DNA from 3 places in the Microbulbifer sp. MCCC 1A16149 genome. Region 3 is predicted to be linked to each of the others. Evidence: predicted binding sites of a transcription regulator. Region 3 holds the regulator's gene; each other region holds the start of a gene.
What was found. Region 3 encodes FNR, which switches genes on or off when oxygen is low (the NO sensors DNR and NnrR bind a similar motif). Its sites were predicted from a motif close to TTGATNNNNATCAA; they were not measured.
Positions count from the first base shown of each region.

Region 1: the regulator FNR is predicted to act here: its motif matches at 4,465-4,478, upstream of ACONT6_RS11875 (DUF3149 domain-containing protein).
Region 2: the regulator FNR is predicted to act here: its motif matches at 5,049-5,062, upstream of ACONT6_RS00820 (globin).

Region 1 covers NZ_CP185959.1:2,803,352-2,809,970, forward strand. The annotation lists gene ACONT6_RS11860 (translocation/assembly module TamB domain-containing protein) at 1-1,890, opposite strand, end outside; gene ACONT6_RS11865 (autotransporter assembly complex protein TamA) at 1,894-3,741, opposite strand; gene ACONT6_RS11870 (hypothetical protein) at 3,869-4,255, opposite strand; gene ACONT6_RS11875 (DUF3149 domain-containing protein) at 4,574-4,747, shown strand; gene ACONT6_RS11880 (acetoacetate--CoA ligase) at 4,877-6,619, opposite strand, start outside.
Region 2 covers NZ_CP185959.1:197,175-203,793, forward strand. The annotation lists gene ACONT6_RS00800 (X2-like carbohydrate binding domain-containing protein) at 1-2,435, shown strand, start outside; gene ACONT6_RS00805 (hypothetical protein) at 3,219-3,473, shown strand; gene ACONT6_RS00810 (hypothetical protein) at 3,487-3,906, shown strand; gene ACONT6_RS00815 (hypothetical protein) at 4,105-4,488, shown strand; gene ACONT6_RS00820 (globin) at 4,565-4,963, opposite strand; gene ACONT6_RS00825 (S8 family serine peptidase) at 5,145-6,619, opposite strand, start outside.
Region 3 covers NZ_CP185959.1:468,948-475,566, reverse strand. The annotation lists gene glyA (serine hydroxymethyltransferase) at 312-1,577, opposite strand; gene ACONT6_RS01970 (outer membrane beta-barrel protein) at 1,910-2,407, opposite strand; gene ACONT6_RS01965 (hypothetical protein) at 2,658-3,050, shown strand; gene ACONT6_RS01960 (hemerythrin domain-containing protein) at 3,249-3,815, shown strand; gene fnr (fumarate/nitrate reduction transcriptional regulator Fnr) at 3,843-4,571, opposite strand; gene hemN (oxygen-independent coproporphyrinogen III oxidase) at 4,662-6,107, opposite strand; gene mmsB (3-hydroxyisobutyrate dehydrogenase) at 6,238-6,619, opposite strand, start outside.

The DNA.
Region 1 (6,619 bases), 2.2 Mb from region 3:
CGACTGGGCGCCGGGCTCCGCGGGCTGCGCGGCGCCATCGGTGTAGAGATCCAGGCGCAGACGGTCGAAGGTAAGCTCCTCTGCGTTCCCGGCAGCGCCGCCGCGCAGGCGATAGCGGTATTCCCGATAGTGGCCGTCGGAGGACAGCCGCGCGGACATTTTGGGGTTGCTGAAAGGCCCGACCACAGACACTACCGCATCCAGGTCGACCTTGGTTCCCGGGTCTACCGGCACTCCGAACTGTTCCGCTGGCAGCAGCCCGCGCGCCGCCACATCCAGTTGAAACTGCAGCGCCTTGCCCTGTATATCGACCTCGCCGCTACCACTGACGCGCAGCCCCTTCCCCTCCAGTACCAGATCGCTGATCGCGAAGGTTTCCAGGTTACCGCTGCCGTGCCCTTGCAGGGTGGTATCCAGCTCCCGGTACTGCGCCGTGCTATCAAGTTGTACTGTGAGTTGGGGATTCTTCCACGGACCGGCGGCGGTCACCTGCAGGCGCTCGATGAATCCATCAAGTTCCGGTGGAATCTCCACATCACGGGTTTCTTTTAACGCTGCCAGGATTTTGCGTATCTCGGCCACCGCCAGCTGCTCGATGACCGCTTTCAGGTCAATGGATTCAGCGCCGATATCCACACTGCCGCTTGCATCCAGCGCCGCATCGGCCAGCTCCACACGCGCGGTGCGGATGTGGATAACTTCTTTTTCGGTTTCCACTTCACCGGTCACATGAAGCGGCTGCTCCTGATAGCTGGACCTGAGCTCCAGGGTACCGTCCACACTGGGTAAACTGAGCGGCCCCGTTACGGCCAGATCTGCCGACAGCCAGCCGCCCTGAAGGTAGTCCTGCCAGGGTTGCGAAATGGCTATCGGCAATCGGTTTAACTGCAGCTTCAGGTCCATGGATTCGCCATTGATCTGACCGCGCAGGGCGTGACGGGAATCATCCACGGTGAGCGACAATTCGTCGGTAGATACCGACCAGGGCGCGAGTACCACCTCCGCACTTCCGGCGAGGCCGAAGCGGTGATGTACCAGCGGCAGGGAAAACTGCTCCACGGTCACATTGAGCTGATTGTCACCGGCCAGCTCCAGCAGAAAGCGGCCATCGGCATCGAGCACTTCACCGGCCGGCAGTTGCAAGGTGCGACCGAGAAAACCACCGCTTTGCTCACTCGCAGACAGGGTCAATGCATAGATGGTATCGCTCTGCATGCGGCCATCCAGCTGCACGTGCATTGCGCTGCCCTGGATTTCATCGATCTCCAGCGCCAGGGCGGATTCGCGGCCGGGCCAGCGGTAACTGCCGTGACCGTTGACCGCCACCACCGGAAAATCCGTCAGCGCAGCATCGATCACGGTGAGCTGCTCCACCGCGAGCCGCTCCAGCCAGATCGCCGGCATAGTGGGGTCATCCACCTCCTCGGCCACGTCTTCCACCTCCTCTTCACTCACGTGGGCCTGCAGGTATTCCCCCAGCAGCGTGTTATCGAACAGGAAGGTGTGGGCACTTAGCTCCGGGATATGAATCTGATTGCGCAACAGGTGCTGGATATCCACATGCAGGGTCAACTGATGCGCCTCGATCATGGGGCGTTCTTTGTAGCGCACCTGCAGGCGCTCGAAATACCAGAGGCCCAGCGCCTGGCTGCGCAACCCTTCCGCATTGATTTCCAGGTCGGGCAAATAGTGCCGGGCAATAGCCAGACCACCGCGGGTAATCGCCTCGCGACCACTTTCGGAGCCCACCAGGAAAATCGCCATCAACAGAGGCAACAACAGGCTGGCGGCAATCAGCGTCAGGCGCGGCGCGCGCGGCCAGCGTTTGCGCGACCTGTGTTTGGAAGCGCCTGCGGGCGGGACGGGGTTGGGGACGTTTGAATCAGCCATGGTTCAGAACGCCTGTCCGAGACTGACGTAAATCTGGTAACTGCTGTCGTCCAGATCATCACGACGGTCCAGCGGGAAGGCGATATCAAACCGCAGTGGCGCGAAGGACGTCATATAACGTACCCCCAGGCCGACACCCCAGTAGAGGTCATTAAAACTCGGCTGCGGATCGGCGTAGGCATTACCGCCATCGAGGAACAGGACACCGCCCCAGGTTTCGGTAAACCGGAAACGGCCCTCGAAAGAGACTTCGCTGAGTGCGCGTCCACCGATGGGATCAGACAGGGTCGGCGGCTCGCCGGGTACCGTAGAGGGGATCAGGCGCCGCGGCCCCAGGGCCTGGTAAGCGTAGCCACGCACCGAGCCACCACCGCCGGCATAGAAACGTTCGTCCGCTGGAATATCCAGGTTGTCGATACCACTGATGACACCGGCCTTGATGCGCACCGCCAGGGTGGGATCAAAGCGGGTCTCTTCCGCAGTGAGGTAACCGGTGGCAACCAGGGTATTTTTTACAAACCGGGTGCCCGAGCCCCGCAGATCGAAATACGGTTTGACCTCCAGGGCCACGGTCGCCCCTTTGTGAGCATCGAGCAGATTGTCGGTGGTATCAATTTTGAGCCCGAGGGGAAACGACAGCAGGTTGTAGTTTTCGCTCTGCTCGCCCTCTTCCTGCACCTTACTGAACTTCAGCTCGCTACCCACACTGAAGGTGCGGTGTTTGGTATGACGGCGGGAAATAATGCCGCCGATGGTGACGGACCGCGCCTCGTAAGAATCCCGTTCTTCATTGGATGCTTCGGCCTTGGCGGAAAAATCCTGATCATCGCGAAAGAAGCGCGGTACCAGCAGCTCCGTCTTGAGGGACTGTTTTACCTCGTTGACCCGGGTTTCCACCTCAATCTTTTCACCGCGACCGAGAATATTGCGGTGTTCCCAACCCGCCGAGACTCCAGCGCCCTCATCGGATGTGTACCCCACCCCCAGACGAATCGTCCGGTGCTTGCGCTCGATCACCAGAAAAGTGATATCCACAATCCCTGCGCTGGGCTCGGAAACCTCCGCGTTCACCCCGGCAATCAGGTTGGTGCGCAGCAGGCGCAGCTTGGCCGCATCCATTTTTCCCCGGGAGAAACAGTCTCCCGGTTCCAGCTTCAGGCGCTTGCGCAGAAAGTCCTCATCAACCGTGGTCACCCCTTCCACATACACCTGTCCAATATTTACCTCGGGGCTCTGCGCCACACGGTATTCCAGTCTCGCCGCATGTTCGCTGTGAATGACCGTCGCCTGGTAATCCACATCCACATTCAGCAGGCAGGCATTTTCCGCCAGGTAATTTTCAATACGTTTAACGCCCTCGGTGACCTTTTCCGCCTCCAGGGGTTCACCCTCCCGCAATCCCACACCCGGGAAACCGGACTTGAGGTGCGGAGGCATATTCACTTCGAGAGATTTAATGCGGTACAGCGGCCCGGGCACGACCCGGTACAGGATCTCGCCGTCGGTCACCGATTGCCGAACCCGGCCATCGTAATAACCGCGCGAACGCAGCAGTTTTTCCAGGGTGCCGCGCTCGTAGCGGGCCACATCCAGTGGATCCTCGTAGGCCTTGAGCACACTGCTGGATTTGCGCTGTTCCTTGACCTGGTCTTTCAGCCAGTCCTGAAGCTCGCGGTCTTCGGAAACGCGGATTTTGAATTTGGGCAGATTGTCGAAAAATGGCAGGGCATTACCCGCCTGAGGCAACAGCAACAGCGATAGAGCGAGCAGCACGAACGCCGCGATCTGAAAGCGGGAAACCATGGAAGCGAAGAAAAATACGCGCAAGACAAATATCCGTTTGCCAATCATCAACACTGCAACGCCGAGCGCCGGTGAAAGTTGCCGCAGTCGGCGCAACTTTACCGGACTTTACACCACCGGCCGGTATGCCAGTCGAGGGGTTACGTCGATGATCTGGCCAGCCCCTTGAGACAATTCAGCGTCCAGGCGCCGTCGCTGAGCCGGTGCGCTCCATCAACGGGTTACAGTTGCGGACGATGACCCGCCCTTCCAGCAGGTTGCCCTTGGAATATTCGCTGAAGATGCACTCGTTGCTTTCGGGGTCGTAGTTTTCCACCCAGAGGTTGTCATCTTTCCAGGTGGCGCCCAGATGGCGTTGCCCCTCCGGCACAGTGATACGCATCACCCCGCCGAAGCGTTTCACGAACACCTGTTCGAAATGGAAGTAATAGGCAAGCCAGCCGGCGAGAAAGATGATGGCACCGACAATGGCACCTTTACCCAGGCTACCGAGCCGACTGCCTGCAAAAAGGGACAGTACGACCAGCGAAATAACAGCGGCCCAGTATAGATAGGTAATCATATTTATCTTCCGTGAAATTATTGATTTATAGAGGCTGAGTTTTTGTGAACAGATACCGGAATCCGTTTTCTACAGCGTAACGCAAGCCTAGCGCAGAATCGTTCATTCCGGGTAGCGCAGCAGGCGATGTATCACCGGCCGCCAGCCCTCCCACCAAAGTGCAATCAAAGCCCGGAATCCGCTGAAACACGCGGCAAACTGACGGAGCCTTGACCTGGATCAAGGGGCACAATCGGCGCCACTTTACACTGGAGTCAGTTAAAGGCAAGTGGCTGGGGAAAACGAACAATCCCCGCCTAATCAATCGCGGAGGCAATCATGGACGCAATGATCGACCTGTTCACCAGTTTTTCCGGCCTACTGAGCCTGGGCATCATCGCCTTTGTATGTGTGATGGGCGGGTATATTACCCGGATGGCGCTGCGCAAGATGAATGAAGAGCAGGCGCGATTGGAGAAGGCGGACACCGGTCACCGAATGAAAACGGCATAACCCAAACGCAGAAGCCCGGGAACCTTAGTTCCCGGGCCACAGCTTGCTGAAAAAAATGCCTAGCCTTGTGCCGGATCAGTCTGCTGAATCCGGCTTTTTTGCCGGTTACCGCGGCTCGCCTGGCGGCAGTTATTCACCAGCGAGCTCAGGCAGTTTTTCATACAGCTTCAGCGCTTCCGGATTGGCCAGCGCCTCCTGATTCTTGACCGGCTTACCGTGCACCACGTTGCGCACTGCCAGCTCCACAATCTTGCCGCTGATGGTACGCGGGATATCCGCAACCTGGATCACTTTGGCCGGCACATGGCGGGGCGTGGTATTGGCGCGAATCGTGGTTCGAATCTTCTGGATCAGGTCGTCGTCCAGGGTCAGGCCTTCACGCAACACCACAAACAGCACCACTCGTACATCGTCACGCCACTCCTGGCCGATGCAGATGCTGTCCAGCACCTCCTCAACCTTTTCCACCTGGCGGTAGATTTCTGCGGTGCCGATACGCACACCACCGGGATTGAGCACCGCATCGGAACGACCATAGATGATCACGCCGCCGTGTTCGGTGATTTCCGCATAGTCCCCATGGGCCCAGACACCGGGCCAGTTGTCGAAGTAGGCACCGTGGTATTTGCTGCCGTCGGGATCATTCCAGAAACCGATGGGCATACACGGGAAAGACTTGGCGCAAACCAGCTCTCCCTTGTCTTCCAGTACCGCCTTGCCGTCGTCGTTCCAGACCTCTACCGCCATACCGAGTCCGCGACACTGCAACTCGCCGGGATACACCGGCAACACCGGATTGCCCAGGGCAAAACACGAGACAATGTCGGTACCGCCGGAAATGGAAGACAGGCAGACATCCGACTTGATATCCCGGTACACGTAACGGAACCCCTCGTGGGCCAGTGGGGAGCCGGTGGAAAGTACCGCGCGCAAACGCTCCAGCTTGTGGCTCTCACAGGGTTTGCAGCCGGCTTTTTCCAGCGCGGCAATGTATTTGGCACTGGTGCCGAACACACTGATGTTTTCCTCGTCCGCCATATCCCACAGGCACTGGGCTGCCGGGTAGAACGGCGAACCATCGTACAACACCAGGGTGGCGCCACAGGCCAGTCCGCTCACCAGCCAGTTCCACATCATCCAGCCACAGGTGGTGAAGTAAAACAGGGTGTCGTCGCGGGAAATATCCGTGTGTAGACGGTGTTCTTTAATATGCTGCAGCAGGGTACCGCCCACACCGTGCACGATACATTTGGGCACGCCGGTCGTACCGGAGGAGTACATGATATACAGCGGGTGGTTGAATTCGGTCTGCTCAAAGCTCAGTGCACGGGTCGGCGCAGTGCCGGTAAACGCGTCCAGTGTGATGGCCCTGTCGAGGTCACCGATGGCATCCGCTGTCTGCGCCGCGTCGCGCGCCACGGGTACCACCACCAGCTGCTGGATGGATTCAATCTGCTCGACGATCTGTGCCAGGCGCGGCAGGGAATCAATAGTCTTGCCGTTATAGAAATAGCCTTCACAGGCGAACAGCACCTTCGGTTCCACCTGGCCGAAGCGGTCCAGCACCCCGTTGATTCCGAAATCGGGGGAACAGGAGGTCCAGATCGCGCCCAGGCTGGTAGTGGCGAGCATCGCCACTGCGGTATCGATGATGTTGGGCATAAAACCCGCTACCCGGTCGCCCTTGCCAACACCGGCACTGACCAGAGCCGATGCCAGCTGCTCAACCTTGTCGAAGAGCTCAGCATAGGTCAGCTGGCGGCGACGGCCGTTCTCGAGACGTTCGATCAAGGCGACCCGATCATCGCGGAACTTCAGCAGGTTTTCGGCGAAGTTCAGTCGCGCATCCGGAAACCACTCGGCGCCGGGCAT
Region 2 (6,619 bases), 270 kb from region 3:
TAGACAGTGTTCCGGTTGTTATGCCATCGGTTTCTCCTTCCAGCGTCAGTGTGGAAGCGGGCTCTGGTGCCAGCGCCAGCTATAGCATTGATAGTGGCTCTTACAGCTTCTCCAGTGTGAATAATGGCGGCACGGTTCTGGTTCAGGGATCGGATTACACCCTGAGTGGTACAACCCTGACGCTGGAGGCTGGATACATCAGCACCCTTGCGGTAGGCACTTATGCGTTGACAGCCGGCTTTAATGACGCAGATCTGGGCAGTGAGTCTGTACCCTTCGAGCTGCGGGTAGACGCTCCACCAATGGTGATGCCGTCTATTTCTCCTGACAGCCAGACTGTGAATGTTTCTGCGCCCACCGCATTGAGTTTTGATCTGACTGCGGGATCTTTTGAGTTCGCGGGTGTTGAAGCAGATGGTGTCCCGCTACAAACCAGTGACTACACCTATAGCGCTGATGTGCTTACCCTGAATGAATCCTACGTTGCCACTCTGACTGGCGGCCAGACCGTGAGCTATTCGGCACTGTTCACCAGCAGTGTACACGGCGATACCAGTGCCCAATTCTCGGTAACCGCGATGGACGCGCTCACCGGCGATTGCTTCGATCTCAGCACCATTACCCTTGAGGGTGGCGCCAAGATCGAACAAGGACGAGCTAAAATTGTCGGTAACGTCGGCAGTGCAGGTTACTGGACCGTCAGCTTGGATAAAGCAGGGGAATACCAGGTTCTGCTCACGTACAGCACAGAAGGCGGTGACAAGATCGTCTCCTATATGTTGAATGATGGTGGCAGGTCGAACATGGTGTGGCCGGATGTCTCGCCAACTAGTCCTCAGGATATGGAGTTCATCCACAACCTGGACGCTGGCGTGCATCGTATCGGCATGATCAACCGCGACGGCGACTGGGGTTGGGCGAGCCTGCACAACCTGTGTGTTAACTTCCGTGGCAGCCTCGACATTACCAGCCCGCAGTCGTTTGATAGCTTGACCAGTGGTTCTGATATCGTTGTGGACTTTAGCAAGGATGCCAGTGGTGACCTGACCTATTCGGTTAACGGCGGTAGCACTCAAGCCTATAGCGGCGCAAGCCCGCTGGTAATTCCCACCACGGGTGATGGCATTTATGACCTGAAGTTCGGTGTCGCCGGAACCAGCCTCAGCGAAACAATGCGAGTGCAGGTTGGTGAAGCTCCCGGTCCATTTTATGTCGATACCCTGGGCTCACAGTTTGTGCTGGGTAACAAGCCGTTCTACTTCAATGGCTCCAACCAGTACTACCTGATGTACAAACCGGAACCCATGGCGGAGGACTTCTTCAAGCGTGCTAACTTCCTGGGCATGACTTCGGTGCGGACCTGGATGTTCTGCAACGACACCAAAACCCATGATGGTGTTTGTATCAACATGAAGTCCGGTGATGACTTCCTGCTGACCAAAGCGAACCGTACCGCAGAAGAGCAAGCTATCGTCGATCGCAGTTTTGAGCTGTTCGACAACTATGTTGCATTGGCGCATCAATACGACATCAAGCTAGTGCTTTCTCTGGCGGATCACTGGGATTACTTTGGTAACCTGGACTCCTATGGTGCCCCGCATTACTCCACGCCGTCGTCGGTGGAGAAATTCAAAGGGTTTATCACCGAGCTGTTGCAGCATCACAACCCGCTCACCGGTTACACCTACGCGGAAGATCCTGCGATCATGATGTGGGAGCTGGCGAATGAGCCACGTTGTTCCAGCGGCTGTGATGCCGATATCTTCAAGGCATGGGCGAGTGATGTTTCCAGCCTGCTTAAGACGCTGGCACCCAATCACCTGGTGTCCATCGGCGCAGAATCTTCGTTCGGCCACAATGGTACCGGTGATGACTTCAACTTCATCAAGTACGTTAACGACTTGCCCACCATCGATGCGATCAGCGCGCATCTGTACCCAACCTGGTGGAATATGTCAGATGCAGAAACGCTGGCAAATATCGACCAGCTGGCGGAAGTTGGGCGGGTGCTGAGCAAGCCGACGTACATCGGTGAGTTCAGCTGGCCAGTTGCCTCCGAGGCGAGCGTGACGCAGGACCTGCAGACTCGACATCAGAAGTTTATCGACTGGTACGCGCGCGCTGAGGCAAACAAGGATGCTATTGGCGGAGTGCACGCCTGGCAGCTGTCTGGCCTCGAATGGGGTAACGGAGAGACGCCTCTGGACGCGTGTCAGTGGTGTGCAGGTCCTTACGGTGAACCTACTGGAGGCTGGACGGCGAATAACGATGGCTTCCAGATGTACTGTGCTATGACGCCGGAAGAGCAGTTGCTTACCGAAACGGGTGCACCGGGAGCGAATAAAGAGGGTAATATTATCCATATAGACCTCCATAAGCCTGTGTGTGATCTGCTGATTGAGCGGTCGAATTACTACGAAGCCTTAAATCAATAGTAAATCAAGTGAGTGACTTTCAGGCCGCAACGGGTATTTCCTGTTGCGGCCTTTTTTATTTCTTTAAGCTGGGGAGTTACTGAATTTAACCTGCTCGTTCGAGGATGTTTTGCTGAAGATGTAGGGAAAGTGAGTTCAATACACTGTATCAGAACCCGTTGGGAATAGAGGTGGTCAACTATATCAATGAGTACGATTTCGAAGTTTGGGGGAAGGGATGGTGGGAGGTCAGGTATATATGTATTCATTTCGAGGAAATTTGTCGGTTGGATATCGTTATGGCTCGCGATCACCTTTGATTAAAGATTACGTAATTAATTATCACGTTTAATTCAAAGAAACATACTATTAATCGATGAATCTTTGGGGCGACCAAAATGCGAATATAGGTGCTGCTCTGGAAGTCAGTATTGCAGGGCATGGGATGGTAGCTTTTCGTTTGTTTTGGCGTCGCTCACTATTGATAGCGAAAGACTTAGCAGGACTCGGCTTTCCACCTCTGCGAAAAAGTGGATTACAGGTTAAAATTTGGTCTGGTTGGTTTTTGGGCGCATTCACGTAAAGGATTTACTGCCCTGAGTAACTCCGATCCAGGTTACTTTTTCGCTGGGCTGAAAGACGGCGAAAAAAGTAGTCTCACTGGTTTTTACTGGGCTATCGATTTTCTGATCTATTTTTATATAGGAATTCACTCAGGTTACTTTCTAGGTTACTTTTCCACATGGCATTGGGCGTGAGTTGATCGAGCAGGAAAAGGCTCAGTTCGAAATCCAGAAGATTCAGATGGAACGCGACCTGGAGCGGGAGAAAATGAATCGCGCCATCGCCCGTGAAAAAGCCATGGGGCAGAAAGAGGTCAACGACCTGCTGGCGAAATCGGTGACGGATAAATATCTTGCCTACCGTACCCTGGAGGTGCTCGATCGTATGGCCGAATCCGAGAACAAGGTTTTTGTACCGGTTGAAGCGCTGGGTAGCATCGGCCTGCAGCAGGCCGTATTTTCCGATCAGGTGAAACAGGTGGCGCGCAAGCGCTAATGAGGGATGAGCGATGGAGTTTAACTCACAGATAGCCAACTGGCTGATGACCGCTTTCGGTGGTCTCTCCACCTGGGTGGTGATTACTGCCTGTGTGTTGCTGCTAATGAATATTGTCCTGCGGGTGCGCTTTCTGCGCAGCCACGGCGAGAGTTTGCACTGGCTGCTGGATCGCACCCTCATTATCCGCTTTTTGTGCTTGCTGTTTTTTATCTGGGTGCTGATCGGGTTCAACAGCAATGGACCAAAACTGGTACTGGCACCGGACTATAGTGCGGAACAGCAGGCGACAGAGCGTGCTCTGAATCGGGAAACGGCGCCGGTTGGTGATCTGGCGCCGCAACGAGAGTCCGCGGCACAGCGTACCGAGCATCTTGAAATGTTGCGAGAAGAGCAAAAACAGGAACAGGAAGCCATGGTGGGCGAGGAATAAATTTCCTTGTTTTGGCTTAGAGGGGGGCTGAAATCCAAGGTCGTTTCAGCCCGTTAGTACTTCTCTCCGGAATCTTTCCCGTTCAAAAAAATCAACCTTGACATGGCGGTCACAGCGCTAATTTTTTGAAAATATTCGGTTGGGACCCTCCACATGCCTCAATAGACTTCGTGGCACATCCGAAGAGGAGGATCCCAAATGCGTTATCTATTACCAGTAGTACTGTTTTGTACCGTTGCCGGTTTTGCTCAGGCACAGCAGCCAATGGATCAGTTACCTGCGGGCAGTGCTGAAGTCCAGATTCTTGGTAAAACTTACTGGAAAAGTGGAGATAACTTCTATCAGTTCAATGAAAGCACCGGTATGTTTTATCAGGTTCCGGAACCTCAGGTCCAGGCTCACCGCGACCAGGCTGCACACATGTATCAGCGCAGCCAGACTGTTCCGGCGACAAACCTGACTCCTGATCAGATCGAGGGTTGTCGTAACTCTGCTGCGGACAAGTCAAATGAAGTGCCTAACCGCGGTAGTAATGTGTACATTCAGGAATACAACAAGTGTGTGACTGATCTTCAACAGTAATTAATTGTAGATTGGTGAAAAGGCTTGCCGTTATGCGGCGAGCCTTTTTTACATGTGGGGATCGGGAATGTTGGGTTCAGTAAGCGCCGCGGATCAGCTCTATTCCCGGCTCGATAGCCCGGCGCCAGGCCAGAGCGGTGTCTTCATTGAACTCGGGATCGTACTCGCGCAGGGTTGCCAGCAGCGCATCCAGCCACAGGCCGTACCAGTCCGGGCGTATACCGTAGCCACCGCGTGAATGACTTTTCCCCAATGCTTTCAGTTTGGTATCCGGCATGCCCCGTGCGTGCAGCACCAGTTGCATGATGCCGTTGCGCAACAGGTGACGCTGCGCCGGCATGTCGGTGTCCTTGAACAGGGCACGGATCTCTTCGGAGCTGCCCATAAAGCGGTCGTAGAAGTCGATGAAAAAGCCTTCTCTGTTACAGCAGCGGCCGTAACTCTGAAAAACGATATCGCTGTCGGCATTTCCCATTGCCGTCACTCCCCCTGACTATTGTTATGACTGCGCGGGCGGGCACAGGCGACCGCGGATTCTAACGGTGGGCATCGGGCTCAAATTGATTTAAATCAATTTGCCTGCGGGCGGGGAGTACAAATTTTCGAGCACTACAAAAAAGGGGGCCAATTGGCCCCCTGAATTCAACGTGTGCAGGTTATTGTGTGCAATTTTTACCTTTGCAGGGCTTGCCGCCGCCGCCATTGCCGCCGTCGCCACCGCCATTACCGCTGCCGGAGCAGCCATTTGCTGTGAGGTAGTCCACTGCGTCTTTGGCCTGTACCAGACCGTAGCCGTAAGCATTGTCACGTCCGGCTGCGCCCAGGTCTTCCGCAGTACTGGCCAGCGCCGAGCGGATCTCGCTGGCGGAACAGCTGGGGAAGTGGCTCCACACCAGGGCGCTCACGCCGGCAACGTGGGGCGTGGCCATGGAGGTGCCGTTAAAGTAGGCATAATCGCCAGGCTCGATCGTCAAACTTGCGCTGCTGCCCAGCTGGCCGAGGAGTGCGGCACCATCGGTATCGGTAATGCCCACGGACGGAATACCTGTGGCCACTTCGCCCATGGTGCCGTACAGCATACCCGGTTCGTTGTTGTAGATTACCGCTGCGATACCGCCGCCGGCCTCACAGGCCTGCACTTTCTCCGCGAAGCTGATATTGCCGCGGGAGATCAGGCACACCTGGCCAGAAGCGCTGGCACAGGCAGCTTCGCCCAGGCCGCAATCCACCAGGTTGCCGGTGACGCTACCCTGCGGACTGCCTTCCATGGCTGCCGCCTCAATAGCGCTACCGTTCACGACCAGGCTGGTTTCCAGGCTCATGCCGGTCGGCACGGATGACAGCACATCCACACCGGGGCCAGCCAGTTCCACCTGATCCGTCTGCTGAGAGAAGTCGGCAACTACCTTGTTGCTGTCGATGGCTGCAACGGATACCACCGCGTCGTAGGACGCGGGGTAGGAGTGACGGGTATTGCCGTCATTACCCGCGGCGGCAATGGAGAGTACATTCTGGTTTGCGTACAGATCGGCAAAAGCCCGTTCCTCGGTGCGGGACTTGAAGGTGCCGCCGAGGCTCATATTGATCACGCTGGCACCGTTGGTCGCGCATTCATCAGCCGCAGCCACCAGAGAGGAGGAGTAAGCCCAGCCGTCGGCACCGAATACCTTGACGATGTGCAGGTTGAGGTTGCCGTTCGGGTTCACGCCGACGACACCTTTACCGTTTCCACCAATCGCGGCGATGGTGCCGGCTACATGGGTGCCGTGACTGTTTTCGTCGGTAAACCAGTCGCCGGTACCTGAGTCGTAGTTACCAGTTACGTTTCCGCTGGGAAGATCCTCGTGATTGATGTCATAGCCGGAGTCGATGATACACACCGTCTGGTTGCCGGCCATGGCATCACTGAGCTGGTCTGCCTGCACCATGGGAATACCGAAGGGAACGGTTTCCGCCATGGGGTAGCGCTTCACATCCAGTTCGACGTATTCCACGTTGGGGTTGTTGCGCAGTGCGTTGAGCGCTTTGCCGGGGAGGTTCGCAGCCATCGCGCCGCGTTTCTCCAGTGCAAGCGCGGAGCGGCCCCCGTTCTTTTCCATCATCGCTTTGACCGCGGGGCCTTTGCCTTCTT
Region 3 (6,619 bases):
CGCTTGGACCCGAAAGTACCGGTCGCTTGCGCGAACCTCTGTTGAGCAACGCATCCTTCGTGCTACAGATACCGGGTGCAAATTCCGAGCCGGCTCCGGTGAGCCCCCGGATTAGTACCGAATGAAACAATAACTGAATTTCAATTCGGTTTTCGAGGGCGCGTATTAAAACAGAAACTGGCGGTCATTTCACAGACCGGAGGACGATTTCCTGCATTTGCCCACCCAGAAAACAAAAACGGCCCCTTGAGGGCCGTTTTCGAAGAACCCGGCACTGGCCGGGTTCACTGTACTTTCCGTCGACTGTGCGATCAGCCTTTGTAGACCGGGAACTTGGCGCAGATTTCCAGAACCTTGGCTTTCACCTCGGCGATGGTGGCGTCTGCATTGCCCTTCTCCAGCGCGTCCAGCACGTCGCAGATCCAGTTGGTGAGCTGCTTGGTCTCTTCCACACCGAAACCACGAGTGGTGATCGCCGGGGTGCCGACACGCAGGCCACTGGTGATGAACGGGGAGCGCGGATCGTTGGGAACGGCGTTCTTGTTCACGGTGATGTTGGCGTTGCCCAGGGCTTCGTCCGCATCCTTGCCGGTGTACTCTTTACCGATCAGGTCAACCAGCATCAGGTGGTCGTCAGTACCGCCGGAGACGATGTTGATACCGCGGTCGAGGAAGGTCTCGGCCATGGCGCGGGCATTCTCTACCACTTTCTGCTGGTAGGCCTTGTATTCCGGGGTCATGGCTTCCTTGAAGGAAACCGCTTTGGCCGCGATCACGTGCATCAGCGGGCCGCCCTGACCGCCCGGGAATACCGCGCTGTTCAGTTTCTTCTCGATCTCTTCATTGGCCTTGGCAATGATGATGCCGCCGCGCGGGCCGCGCAGGGTCTTGTGGGTAGTGGAAGTCACGACATCTGCGTGGGGCACAGGCGACGGGTAAGCGCCAGCGGCAACCAGACCGGCAACGTGGGCCATGTCGACCATCAGGTAGGCGCCCACCTTGTCGGCGATGGTGCGGAAACGGGCCCAGTCCATGATGCGGCTGTAGGCGGAGAAACCGGCAACGATCATCTTCGGCTTGTGCTCCAGTGCCAGGCGCTCCACTTCTTCGTAGTCCACTTCGCCGGTTTCCGGATTCAGACCGTACTGCACTGCGTTGTAGATCTTGCCGGAGAAATTCACCTTGGCACCGTGGGTCAGGTGACCGCCGTGGGCGAGGCTCATGCCCAGCACGGTGTCGCCTGGGGCGCACAGGGCCTGGTATACGGCGGCGTTGGCCTGGGAGCCGGAGTGGGGCTGGACGTTGGCGTAGTCGGCGCCGAACAGTTCCTTGGCGCGCTCGATGGCCAGGGCCTCTACCTTGTCGACGTACTCACAGCCACCGTAGTAGCGCTTGCCGGGGTAACCTTCCGCGTACTTGTTGGTGAGGCTGGTGCCCTGGGCTTCCATCACCTGCGGGCTGGTGTAGTTTTCCGAGGCGATCAGCTCGATGTGTTCTTCCTGGCGGCGGTCTTCGTCCTGAATGGCGGACCACACATCCGGGTCGTATGAAGCAAGAGTGACGGATTTATCAAACATGGTGTTCCCTCGGATGATAAGGCGCGAATCGCGCTAGCATAATCTCGACAAGGGCAAATCCCGACCTATTTGTGACCGGCCCGCCCCCAGAAAGCGGCGCATTGTACACCAACGGAGAGCCCGCGGCGCAAAGGGTGCACATGAAACAAATTCAATTCAGCGCCCCGCGCAATTCAAGTTGCTCAGCGCAGTGCTGAACCCGGGCGGTACAGGATTCCGCCCCCCGGAAACGCAAAACGCGACCCGAGGGGTCGCGTTCTGATACTGGCAGCCACCTGTCCCTTACCAGCTGATCAGGTAGAAGCGCCAGTCTCTGGAAGCAGGGTATTGCCTCAGAAGCGGAATACCAGGGTGCCGGACCAGAAATCCACATCCTCTTCCACCAGCGTGTATTCGGCTTCCAGGTTAACGGTCTCGGAGAGATTGAAGCCCAGGCCCAGACCTGCAGACAGGCCGGAATCACTTTCTTTCTCGCCTTCGAAATCGACACTTTCGTTCAGCACACCCAGGCGGCCCTTGAAGTAGAGGTCGCCCTGGCTGCGGTAGGTCGCGTAGGCGCCAAAGGTGGAAATGGAGTAATCCCAGCGGAAGTCACCCCAACCGCTGTTAAAACGCGCTTCACCATCTACCAGGGAAGTGGTGTATTCGCCTTCCAGGCCGAATCCAGAATTCCAGGTATAACCAGCGCGGATGCCCGCATTGAACGGGCTATCGCCATTAATGGAGGTCTTCATCAGGCCCGCCACGGTACCGAAGTAACCGCCTTCACTGGCCTGAACAGAAATTGAACAACCCAGCATCACCGCTGCCGCTAAAACTTTTTTCATCATGTTATTTATGCCCCAAAAGCATCGTGTTTATTTTGCGGGCGGCATTCTAATGAAATAAATTTGGCGCCAACAGCCCCCGGCCATTACACGCGATTACAGCGGCAAGTGAGATCCGACTGTTCCCGTCAGCCGTAAACAGGCAGATACCCATTTGTTGAGAGAGCACTGCAATCTAAATGACATGCAGTTGCAACGGAGGTTTGATAGTTTGGTAAAAAAACACAGAAGAGTAATAAATATGAAGTCTCGAATGAGTTTATTGCTGCCCCTGGCCCTGCTCACTGCCTGTGCCGCCAACCCGGCGCAGCAGGCGGTTACCGCCACGGGGACCCTGGTGCAGGAAAACGGCAAGTTTTACCTGCTCGGTGAGCAGGACCGCTACCACATGAACCGCATGCCGCAGCTCAACTACAACACTTATCTGGGGCAGGAACTGCTGGTAGAGGGTGAGATTCCCCGTTATTGCCACCAGGCCTGGCAGGACTCTGTGGTAAACGTGCAAGGCGGCGCCGAGATGGTCGACCTGAACAAGGTGGACTGGTCTGATTGCCTGGCACCGGACAAGGTCAGCCTGGTCACCGGCGATGGCCTCCAGCTCGTGTACGACTGGGAAGAAATCGAGCTGCGCGACTACCACTTTTAAACATGCCTGTTTTGGGGTGCGCCGCCTGCTAACGGCGCACTTCAGCCCCCCCCCGCACCCACGCCGGCCGTTCACTGTTCGAGCAGCCGACGCCTACCGCAACACGAAGTTGTTGCGCCTTGACCCAGATCAAGCGCCTTTCACGATGGAAGACAACAATGGGTTGTCGATTGTCATTACCCGTCAAGGAGGCACGATATGAACGGTATCTACCGACAGCTCTGTGATGACCACAAGCACATGCAGAACCTGCTGGATGCGTTTGAGCTGCTGTTACAAGAGTTGGCTCAACAGGATCGCGATCCCGCGACCCTGAGCATGATTCTCGATGCGCTGGATTACTTCTCCGTTTACCCGGACCAGTGGCACCACCCGGTGGAGGACCTGGTATTCGAACAGTTGCTGGGTAAACCGCTGGATATTAGGGATGTGGTGGAGCAGATATCCCGGGAACACCGGGCTATCGCCGAGGCCACACGCAGTATGAACCGGCTCTTTTATGCCGTCGCCAATGATGCCGCCGTGGAACGGGAACAGCTATTCAGTACCGCTCGCGAGTATATTTCCCTGCAGCGCGAACATATGCGAAAAGAAAATGAGATATTGCTGCCACTGGTCAACCAGTACCTGACAGAAACCGATTGGGAAGAAGTCACCGCAGCCCTGGCGGACAGGCAGAGCTGTCATTTCCATCGCGGCGTCAAGCGTCTCTACGAGGCTATCTATCAGGATCTCGCGGAGAATAAAGTGACGACAGCCTGTTGAGCAGGGACTGGCCGCTTCACGAAGCGGTCAGTCGTTTTCGTAACTGCAGTGGGTGCCCGCCAGCTCGCTGAGCGCGATCAGATCGAGAATGGTAATCGCCCTGCCCTGTACACGGATCAGGCCCTGCTTCTGGAAGCGCGAAATCAACCGGCTGACCGTTTCCGCGGTCAGGCCCAGATAGTTGGCGATGTCGATCCGCTGCATGGACAGTTTGAATTCGCTGGCGGAGTAGCCGCGACGGGCGTAGCGGCTGGAAATATTAATCAGCAGCGCCGCCAGGCGGCTTTCCGCCGAGCGCTTGCCCAACAGCAACAGCACATCGCTGTCCTGCTTCAGCTCTTCGGAAAAAATGTTGTAGATCTGCTTCTGCAGTGCCGGCACCTGCTGCGCCAGGTTCTCCAGCTGGGTGAACGGCAGTACACACACGCTGCTGTCTTCCAGCGCTTCCGCGTAGCCCGGGTGCGAACCACCACTGTAGGCATCCAACCCCAGCAGTTCACCGGGCAGGGCAAAATGCGTGACCTGGGTATCGCCATCGGCACCGATCACCGCCGACTTGAAGCTGCCGGAACGGATCGCGTACAGATTGGAAAAGGGATCGCCGGCGCGAAACAGGGTGTCTCCCGCCTTAAGGATTTTCTTCTTGCGCGTCACCTGTTCGAGGCGCTCGATGTCCTCCTCCGCCAGGCCCACGGGCAGGCACAGCCTTCTGACCGAACAACTTCCACAATTGACCGCGGTTGAGGGTTTCGACATTGTCTCTTCCATTTCCCGAATTCAGGGCACAAGCATTGCTTAAATCAGGGGCACAAACGCCCATGTCAAAATTGTATCCCCATCGCCCTTTTAAAGCACACGGGAGTATTGGGCCGCAGTTTCACTGCCGTGCAGGTAGCGATCAAAAGCAGAGGCAATATTGCGCAAAAACCAGCGGCCACGCTCTGTGACTTCCAGGTCATCATCCGTGTTGAGCAACAGCCCGTCCGCAATCAAGGGCTGTAATCGCGCCAGCTCCGGCGCAAAGTAGGCCGCGAAGGGACGCCCGATGCGGGCTTCCACATCGCGTTTGCGCAGCCGGAGATGGCACATCAGCTCCATGATCATCCACTGGCGCACGCGATCATCATCATCCAGCTGCCAGCCGCGACAGATTGCCTGGCCGCTTTCAGAAATTGCCCCGGCATACTCCTTCTGCCCGTGGTGGTTCTGCCAATAGCCATCGCGGCTGTAGCTGATCGCCGAGGCGCCGAGGCCCACTAGCGCATCCGCCGGCATCAACGTATACCCCTGGAAGTTGCGCGCCAGCTGACCCCGTGTGGCAGCGGCAGCCATGGGATCATCCGGGCGGGAAAAGTGGTCCATCCCCAGGAACAGGTATCCCGCATCGATCAGCCGGCGACTTGCCGCCAGTTGCATGGCGATCTTCGACTCGGGGGACGGGATCAGGTCCGTACTGATCAGGCGCTGCGCCTTGAACCGCTGCGGCAGGTGCGCGTAGTGATACAGCGCAATGCGATCCGGGGCCAGGTCGATCACCGTGTCGATGGTGCGCTCGAGACTCTCCACGTCCTGTCCCGGTAGCCCGTAGATCAGGTCGTAGGAGATGGAGCGAAAGCCGCGCTCGCGTGCCGCATGGGTAAGCGCCCGCACCTGCTCGGGCGGACAGATCCGGTTGATGGCGCGCTGCACATCCGGGTTAAAGTCCTGAATCCCCATACTCAGCCGGTTGAATCCCAGGCCTCGCAGCGTATCCAGGGTTTCCACTTCCAGTACCCGCGGATCGGCCTCAATGCTGTACTCCGCATCCTCTCCGGGCTGCAGCGCGAACACTTCCTGCAGGCCGTGGATCAGGCGGGTCAGATCGCTGTCGTTCAGGTAGGTCGGCGTGCCGCCGCCTAAATGCAACTGCGTCACCGGAACGTCGGCGACCCGCTCCCGGTACCACTGCGCTTCCTGCAGCACCCGGTCCAGATAGGTAGAGGCGAGACCGTACTGACGGGTGATCACCTTGTTACAGGCGCAGAAATAACACAGGGAACGGCAGAACGGGATATGCACGTACAGCGACAATGTCTGCACATCCTGCAGTGCCTCCCAGGGTTTTCCACCGGACTCCGGCGAGCCGGTGCCAGCACTCAGCGGCACAAACCGGTCGGCGGTGGGGTAAGAGGTATAGCGCGGACAGGGGCCGGCATAACGCGCCAACAGCGCCTGGGATAACGCCGAAGAAATAGCGGTAGATACCGCCGGGTCACTGGCGCTGTCAGCGCCGGCAAAGCTGTTTTCGTCCATTGACGGGTAACCTGTGATCCAGATTCATCGAGCGGGAATGTCGGATCGGGCAAAGGTACCCGTCTGGCAGAGACCGGCGCTTGATACAGATCAATTGCCGGATCATTGCCAAAACATACAGGATTTCCCGTTAGTCCCCCACCGGACGCCGGAACAGGTTCTGGATACTGGAGAAGTCCAGCGCACTGTTGATCGGGTCGCCGCCGTGTAGTTGATACAGGTTTTTCGCAAGTGCCCCCAGCGGCGTCGAAGACGCACTGCCAGCAGCGGTGTCCATGGCGAGCCCCAGATCCTTGAGCATCAGCGCCACCGAAAAACCGCCCTCGTAATTGCGCGACGCGGGTACATTTTCCATGACCCCGGGATAAGGATTGTATTTTTCCAGTGACCAGTTGCCGCCGGAACTGACGCCCATGATCTGTGACAGAACATTCGGGTCCAGCCCGTTGTCCACCCCCAGTTGCAGGGCTTCAGCGGTTCCGATCATATGGATGGCGAGCAGCATGTTGTTA